One region of the Cytobacillus gottheilii genome, then DNA from elsewhere that is predicted to be linked to it. Evidence: riboswitches for the same ligand, from Rfam matches in the RefSeq annotation. Region 1 holds a riboswitch; the other holds the start of a gene.
The links. A riboswitch is a leader RNA that binds a small molecule or an ion and turns the genes downstream of it on or off. The one in region 1 is predicted to bind cyclic di-GMP.

Region 1 (4,473 bases):
TCTTGAAGATGATGTGAATCCGAATGAATTGACTGGGCAATATTTAAGCCCAAAAGAGTTTTACGAGCGTTTAAATGATGAAGACACTGTGGTCTTAGATGCGCGCAATGACTATGAGTATGATCTTGGTCATTTCCGCGGTGCGATCAGACCGGATATCATAAACTTCCGTGACCTTCCACAATGGGTGCGTGAAAATAAAGAATTGCTTGGAGATAAAAAGATTGTTACGTATTGCACAGGCGGAATCCGCTGTGAAAAATTCTCAGGCTGGCTGTTGAAGGAAGGCTTTAAAGACGTTGCTCAGCTTCACGGCGGCATCGTCACATATGGCCAAGATCCGGAAGTCCAAGGTGAGCTTTGGGATGGTCAGTTGTATGTATTCGATGAAAGAATTGGCGTACCTGTTAATCAGAAAGAGCATGTGGTCGTCGGCCGCGATTATTTTTCGGGCGAACCTTGCGAGCGCTATGTAAACTGTGCAAACCCTGCCTGCAACAAAAAAATCTTATGCTCTGAAGAAAATGAGCATAAATATATGCGCAGCTGCTCAGATGAATGCCGTACAAATCCGCGCAACCGCTATATTATTCAGCATGAATTGAGCGAGGAAGAAGTACAGAATCGTTTAGAAACAATTGAAGCGTAAATCAATGAATAAAACGGGGCATCCAGATTGGGTGCCCTTTTTTCTGCTATTATTTATTGGAAAGCTGATCAATAACCTTTTCAAGCTTTTCGTCTACAACACTTGCATCGTCAATATGCTGCTTCAGCAAAGCGTTTACCTCATCAAAAATATGTTTAGTCTTGCTGATTTCGTCTGCTGTTTCCTGAGATTGATATGTTTGCTTGCCGATTTGCTGCATGACTTCACCAACTTCTTTTTGTACGGTACTAATGATGCTGCTGATAGAATCAATCGCTGTAGTTGAACCGCTGCTGATCTCCATGCCTTCTTGAATGAGATGGGAGCTTTGCAGGGTTGATTGCAGAGTTGCCCCAATATCCTGCTGAATGTTTTTAGTCAAACTGCTAATATTTGCTGTGCTCTCAGCTGTATTTTCCGCCAGTTTCCTAACTTCCTCTGCAACAACAGCAAACCCCTTCCCTTGTTCTCCTGCACGAGCAGCTTCTATTGAAGCATTCAAGGCAAGCAGATTGGTTTGATCAGCAATCTCTTTAATTACTTTTACAATCATTTCAATTTCCTTCGATCGCTCATTGAGCTGCTCCATTTTACGGGAATTTTCCTCCAATTGAGCGCCAAGCTGCTTCATCAGTTCTTCAGATTTTAAGATTGAAGCTCTGCCATCGTTTGACCGCGACACCATTTCCCCAGCAGAATGAATGAGAACCTCTCCTTTTTGTGAAAGGTCTTTTGAATTCAGAACTGAATCTTCACTTAATGACTTAACGTGATCAAAGTGAGTTTTAATGCTGCCAACTAATGAGCCAAGTGTATGATGCTGTCCATTTACCATTTCGTGCTGATGCAGGGTGTGCTGTAAGTCATGGAGAAAATCGAAAATAGTCTCTTGCAGTGCGGCTTCCTTATGTGCCATTTCTTCCTCAACTTGCTTTCGAATAGAATCTTCTAACTCTTTCCGTTCTAACTCTAGCTTTTTTGTATTCTTCTTTCCTATCAGCAGCATGTTATTACCCCAATCCCTATGATTTATGGTCGTCCTTTCTATTATATCGGCACTATTTCCTATCTTTTGTGCATCATATCACTCTTTTTAAATATTTCCGGGGAAATTGTTGAAGATGGTTGAAAGTTGTTGAAATAATGAGAATAAAGACTTAAGATAAAAGTAACAGATGTTTAAAGGCAAACTTATTGAAAAATAAGGACGCAAAGCCGCGAATCTAAGGTCTGATAGACATTCTTTACCTTTGGCATGAAAGTAAAGGCTATTAGTCTTGCTGCCGAAAAGAAGGAGTATCTCTAATTATATTGGACTATGATGGTCGGGCTGCCAGCATGAACGGGTGTTAAAAAATTAGACAAGGAGAGAGGACGATGGAGGTACTATTTGGAACAGTAGCTTACTTTGAACAGGAAATTCAGCGTCATGTTTTAAAAGAAGAGAAAAATAAAATTGCTCAGATTGCTGAAAATCTGGAATTAGATCTTAAGTTTAACTTCGTGTGCCATGAAGATTTAAGAAAAGAATGCCTGCAAAATCTTTCACATGCTTCAAAGAAACTGCTTCAAGCCACGGATCAAAAGCTAGAAAAGATTCCCTGCTAGAAACGTAAATTTACTGAACTTATACTTTTCCTATTTTTCATTAATAAGAATGCCATTAGCGCATATATATAATAGCTGAACTTGCCCAGACATCTAGTATTTGCCTGTGCAGGTTCAGCTTTTTTCATTAGTGAAAATTTTTCATCATACGTTCATTTTCAGCATGAGCAACTTGTAGAAATTTGTCTAATGAGAATGATAAAATAGAATATAGTAGGAGGGGGATTCATGAGAAAAAGATGGTTACTGGCTGCTTCTTTCCTGATTTTTATCGTTTTAGCAGGCTGTTCAAAAGAACCTATGCCTCAAGATCAGTTTTCGCAATATATTAAACATTGGAATAACCAAGAATTTACCGATATGTATCGTTTACTCTCTGCAAAAGCAAAGGAATCCATATCAGAGGATGACTTTGTAGATCGATATGAAAAAGTGTATAATGACCTGCAAATCTCTGATATAGAGGTTACATCGAATGCAGACAAAGAACAGGAATTTGAGGAAGAAAGCGCAGCACTTCCCTTTTCAGCGTCAATGAATAGTGCTGCAGGAAAAATAGAATTCACGCATGATGCAACACTTATAAAGGAAGAGCATGAGGATGGGGAAAATTGGTTTGTAGAGTGGGATACAACGCTTATTTTCCCGGAGCTCGGCGCTAATGACAAAATAAACTATGCCTCTATCCCGGCCCAGCGAGGTGATATAATTGATCGCACCGGCGATATGCTTGCTTTTAATGGCACATTATATGAAATCGGCATCGTGCCGGAGGAAATGGGAAATGATGAGGAAACAACCATTAAAGGACTATCTCAGAGCTTAGGAATTTCCGAGGAGAGTATTGAAAATGCCTTGAATGCAGATTGGGTGCAGCCTGGTCATTTTGTACCGATCAAAAGGGTTTCTCCTGATAATGAAGGGCTTCTAAATGAAGTATTTTCTCTGCCTGGTGTTTTAAAACAGGATGTGAAAGGCAGAGTCTACCCAGCTGGAGAATCAGCAGCACATTTGATTGGGTATGTTGGTCCAATTACTGCTGAAGAACTGGAGAAAAATGAAGACAAAGGCTACTCCAGTACAGATCTAATTGGAAAACGGGGCCTTGAACAAGTACTGGAAACGCAGCTAAAAGGAACAAATGGCATTAAAATCAGCATTACGAAAGAAGACGGATCAGAGGCAGTGCTGGCGGAGAAGCCGGTTGAAAATGGAGAAAAGATTCAGCTGACAATAGATTTAACTGTCCAAGAAGATCTATATGAGGAATTGAAGGGCAATGCCGGCACTGCATCCGCCATTGACCCAGTTACAGGTGCGACAATGGCGTTAGTGAGCAGTCCAAGCTTTGACCCAAATGCTGCTTCATTAGGATTAACAGTACAAGAGTGGAAGACGCTCGAAGAAAATGAGCAGCAGCCGCTCCTTAACCGTTTCAGTCATAACTATGTGCCAGGCTCAGTTATGAAACCAATCACAGGAGCGATTGGCCTTGAAGAGGGAATCACAACAGCAGACGAAACAAAAGATATTAAAGGTCTGCGCTGGCAAAAGGACACCTCATGGGGAAGTTATCGAGTCACACGGGTAAAAGATCCGGGTTCACCAGTCAATTTCGACCAGGCTATGATGTACTCTGACAACATTTATTTTGCTCAAGAAGCATTGCAGTTAGGCAAGGATTCTTTCATGGAAGGGTTAAAAGCATTTGGCTTTGAAGAAGAAATCCCATATGTGTATCCGCTTCAATCTTCACATACAGGCAACATGGACACTGAAATAAAACTGGCAGATTCCGGTTATGGTCAAGGTGAAGTGGAAATGAATATCCTCCACCTTGCTGCCAGCTACACACCATTCATAAATAAAGGTTCACTCATTAAGCCGGTTTTGTTAGAAAACGAAGAAAAAAACCAAGTTTGGAAAGAAAATATCATTAGTGAAGAAACCGTAGCTATAATGAATTCGGCTTTACGAAAAGTCATCCAAGAGCCAGGCGGAACAGGCCGTGCTGCCAAAATGGACGATTACCCGCTCGCCGGAAAAACCGGCACAGCCGAGCTTAAGTTAAATGTAGGCATGAAAGGTCAGGAAAATGGGATGTTTGTTGCATACAATCCAGATTCGCCAAAGCTGCTCATTGCCATGATGATTGAAAGTGTAGAAGACGCAGGCGGATCCGGCATCGTTGTGGAAAAAGTGAAAAATGTATTTGA
Region 2 (4,473 bases), 1.6 Mb from region 1:
AAATTGTCGATGCAAGCGATGCTTACTTTCGCGTCCATGAATTTAAAGAAAATAGCCAACTGGACGTGGCAGGACCCAAAAACAGTATAAATCTGAGGATAGGATAGCTGCATTCTGTCCTCTAAAGGAATAAAAATAGAAAAAAAACTTCAAAAGGGGTTCGGAATGAGACCATTCCGAACCCCTTTTGTCTACAATCTGACAGCCTTCTTATATGAAATAAGAAGGCTGTTTATAGTTGTTTTATGATTGGAAGCTCTAAAGATGACATACGGTAATGAACTTAAGTCCGATCATAGGCTTTCGGGGGTGATTCCATCCAGCCGTGATCAATGAGAATGTTTGCCCCATCATCAACAAACAATCCAACATTCATGAGGTTTCGCCCATACATTAAAGCGATATCCCTTCGTCCATTTACTGCTATAGAGTTCGCAAATGATCTTATTTTAATAGAAAACATATCTACCTTATGAAAGAGCATAATTTTATCTGAAAAAGGCGGGTATGTGGATGTTGTAACTAAATGATCAAGATGAGATGGTGTCTGCAGATTTTCAACATGCAGTTTCTCCATGAATTGCTTCACTGATTTTTCGGTCATGTCTAACCCGCGTTTAAACAAAGCTTTAATCTTTTCATCTCTAACCACCTGGTAAAACCCTAATAATAATGTTTTGCTTGTTGTGTTATTTTCAATATTGTCATAAAGGTGAGAGATTTCTAAAGCATGAAGAGGTCGTATGTCTCCGATAAAACCTGCCAAGTAATTTTGTTTATGAATAAAATCGTTGCTTTCTGGAATAGGAATAATAGGCGGTTTTGCTATTAATTTTTTTTCAGCTAAGACGGTATTAATTTGATCTAATAACGCCACGGCACAATTGTTGCAATAAGTAAAAAACTGATTGATATCTTTCCTCATAATTAAAGGAATCGCAACGGCATAAATGCTCATTCCCGCCTTGGAAGCATATTTCAGGTAGTGAACATAAAATGTATCATCATAAAGCCTCGGAGCACCATAGTTAACGTCATCTTCTGTAAATCCTTTCGGGATCGGGAAATGACTTTTCTTAAAAAAATATTCGATCCGCTCCATGAAATCCTTCGTCAAAGCAATTCCATTTTCCAGCAGAATTTTAATATCTTCATCGTCACAATGGTGAAGAAAATAAGTGAGGATTTGCTGAGACATGCTGTTGCCTGTATAAGTAGCCCAAAGCTTACCCATTTCAACCGCTGTTAAAGGTGCATTTTCACTTAATGAGTCTGAACTTAAATGAATAGGCTTTAAAATATCCATTGGATTTAAATCCATAATAAATCCCCTTTTGTAGATTTTTTGTTAGGATTACCGATGGATTATTATTTATTCCTGTAGCTTCCTTTACCTTTAAAAATTTTATATACTTTCCTGTATTTGCAAACCTTAGTGCCATTATTCTTATATGTAGCAAGCACGTGTCCCTTCGAAAATTCTATATCCTTATACCCTCAGCTTCCAAGCTGGTATCAACGAATTGAATTTAAAAAAGTAGCTCATAATGACATGAATAACTGTATATAATGCCAAAGTTGTCATGTAGGTAATGAGCCAGATATGAAAGGGTTCTTTCAGAAATAAGTAGAGCAGGGTCATGCCAACTGGAAATGGAACGAGAACAATTAACCAAATCGGTGCTCCAAGCTTTTCAGTTATGGAACCTAAGGATACGACGGAAGCGCCAATAATAATAGCCGCTAATATCGTGATGCTATTTTTCAAAAGGATGCTTCCAATAAAATAAGATGAAGCAGTAAGAAAAATGGCTAGAAGAAAGTTAAAGAAATAAGTCATATAATCACCTCGAAAATAATGATATGTAAATTTTACCATAAAAATCAAGGTGGAATTGTATCGGTACTGTAAATTTACGATAAAAAAGAGTCCTCTCAGACTCTTCATTTTCTATTCTTTTCAGTTAAATAACTACGGTTTTCCGACAAAGTAAGTGATATGCTGAAAACGAATATGATAATTCAAATGGTCAATGGTCAGTTGAATATGATCAATAGCCACCCCGGTTAATATGCCTTCTAGTTTTTCATTAATTGTCACCACTTTAATTTTTCTTCCGATATTCATAAGCAGGTGATCTAAAAATACAGGCTCTGTACTCATGGTTGAGTTTGGTGATAATTGATTCATTATAACTGGAAGGTTGTTTGAATATTTATATTGTCCGGGCGGTACGCTTTCGGTTTGGTTTCGATATAAATAAGGATACAAGCCATATTCCCCCTTTTTTATTACTTTATGTAAAGAGGAGTATAAACCGTGCCTGTCACAACTTTAAACTAAGCTTATTTAATTACTTTATCTAATGCTGGCAGAAGTTCGTTAAAAAAGGGCTTGACGACAAAGTCTTTTGCTCCATTTTGAAGAGCTTCAATGATTATTTTTGATTGGCCCATCGCTGAGCAAATGATTACATTTGCGCGGGAATCAATCCGCCTAATTTCTTTTAAAGCAGTCATTCCGTTAATTCCATCCATTGTTAAGTCAAGCAAGACAATATCAGGTGACATTCTTTTAAATAACTTAATGGCTTCTTTTCCATTTGCAGCTTCTCCAATGACAGTATAACGGTCACTTGAAATTGCTTTTTTAAGCAGCTGGCGCATAAACATTGAGTCATCAGCAATTAATACTTTATAATGCATCATTTCTTTTTACTCCTTTTTTACAAGATCAGTCATCTTGGTAACCCGGCTGCCTTAGCAAATCTGTGCCTTAGGTCCGTGGCTTTGCGTCTTTTACTTTCGTAAAATTTGCCGTTATAGGTATTTTAGCACGTGTTTTCCATTTCGACAATTTGCGACTTTTTTCTTATTACGAATATTTGAAAAGATTTGCCTTCAGTTAAAATAAAAAAAGCCGTCTATCGACAGCCTTTAAAAATCAGCAAAGAGCATGAGTTACTTCAATGGTATTATTCTTAGGAGAGTTTACTTTATCCGAAACGACAAAAGCATCCATGTGGTTATCCTCAAAGGGGACAAGGAGTTTGTTTAGTTCAGTGGCATTCCTATTGTTTGGGTTTAGCCATGTTTTTTCATCCTCTGGATTAAGGATCACAGGCATGCGTTCATGAATCTCTCTCATAAACGGGTTGGAGGCTGTTGTAATAATTGTGCAGGAATAAACGGGTGCTCCTTCAGGAGAAATCCAGCGTTCCCAGAGCCCGCACATGCCAAACAGGTTATCTGATTTTAACTTTATTCTCATCGGAACTTTTGTTGTACTTGTTTTTTTCCATTCATAAAAGGAATCGGCAATAATGAGGCAGCGGCGCTTTTCGTAAGCAGCTCGAAAGCTTTGTTTCTCTGTCAGGGTTTCTGCGCGGGCGTTCGTCATTTTATAGCCGATTTTCACATCTTTTGCCCAGGGAGGAATAAGTCCCCATTTTAAATAGCCCAGACGATTTTTTTCTCCGTCGTTAATGACAGCCAGCACTTCATGAGATGGCGCAATATTATAGCTGCGTATGTATTGTGCTTCATCAATGGCCGCTTCGATATCAAAGCGATCAATTATTTCCTCATAATCAGAAAATAAGGTGAATCTTCCGCACATATCTATTTCCACACTCCTTATCGTTGAATAGGATAGTTACATTTGTTTACGGAGGGAAGAAGACATTGTTTCATAATTTTTAAGGGATGTTTTTTATTTTGGATAATAAATCAAAGGTTCCGTAAGATCTTCATATCCACTTCTTTTATAAAATTCGATGGCTTCATCACTTGGCCAAACAAGCACAAATTCATATTTGTTTTCCTTGGTCCAATCATGGATAGCATGTAAGAGTTTGCTGCCAATTCCCTTTTGCCGATATTCTGGAAGTGTATATACATTTGTCATATAGGCGAAAGGGTACGTGATTCTCCCTGGACGGGGAACCTTGTGGATGCATTCAATATAAATATGAGAAAGAATTTTCCCCTGCTCCTCTGCAATCCAAATAAACCACTGCTGATTGAGGAGTGCTCTTTCTAAAAAGGAGCGGCATTCAGTCTCAAATTCCTGAAAGGATGAGCTTTTTTTGCTTTCATCATGTTCAATAGTGAAGTCCCATCTCATTTGAATTAACTGTTGGATATCATCTGCATCAGCTAGTCTGATTCTCATTGTATTCTCCTTTCTTGTTGAAAAAATTATTCTACAAGCTGAGATGAATATCCTTTAAAAAAACAGCCAAGGTTATTAACCCTGGCTGTTTAGTTCATATGGCTGTATGATTTTTGGCTGGATACTGCTTTTATTGCCGATCATAATTCCGGCTAAGATGATTAATACACCCGTCCATTGCAGGAAGCCGACATGTTCTGATAAGACCGCTGCTGATAATACCACTGCAACGGGCAGTTCGGATGCCGTTAAAATCGTTCCCAGACCTGGTCCTACATGCGGCATGCCAATAGAAAATA

Region 2: another riboswitch for cyclic di-GMP. It lies ahead of J1899_RS06465 (response regulator); the one in region 1 lies ahead of J1899_RS20745 (hypothetical protein).

What each region holds. Positions count from the first base shown of each region.
Region 1 covers NZ_CP071709.1:4,209,219-4,213,691, reverse strand. The annotation lists gene trhO (oxygen-dependent tRNA uridine(34) hydroxylase TrhO) at 1-649, shown strand, start outside; gene J1899_RS20750 (methyl-accepting chemotaxis protein) at 699-1,655, opposite strand; cyclic di-GMP riboswitch class I at 1,824-1,937, shown strand; gene J1899_RS20745 (hypothetical protein) at 2,027-2,257, shown strand; gene J1899_RS20740 (penicillin-binding transpeptidase domain-containing protein) at 2,486-4,473, shown strand, end outside.
Region 2 covers NZ_CP071709.1:1,307,217-1,311,689, forward strand. The annotation lists gene J1899_RS06445 (IS1182 family transposase) at 1-90, shown strand, start outside; gene J1899_RS06450 (DUF3231 family protein) at 284-1,321, opposite strand; gene J1899_RS06455 (hypothetical protein) at 1,490-1,768, opposite strand; gene J1899_RS06460 (DUF2642 domain-containing protein) at 1,973-2,272, opposite strand; gene J1899_RS06465 (response regulator) at 2,347-2,709, opposite strand; cyclic di-GMP riboswitch class I at 2,743-2,829, opposite strand; gene J1899_RS06470 (SOS response-associated peptidase) at 2,945-3,619, opposite strand; gene J1899_RS06475 (GNAT family N-acetyltransferase) at 3,713-4,174, opposite strand; gene J1899_RS06480 (EamA family transporter) at 4,250-4,473, opposite strand, start outside.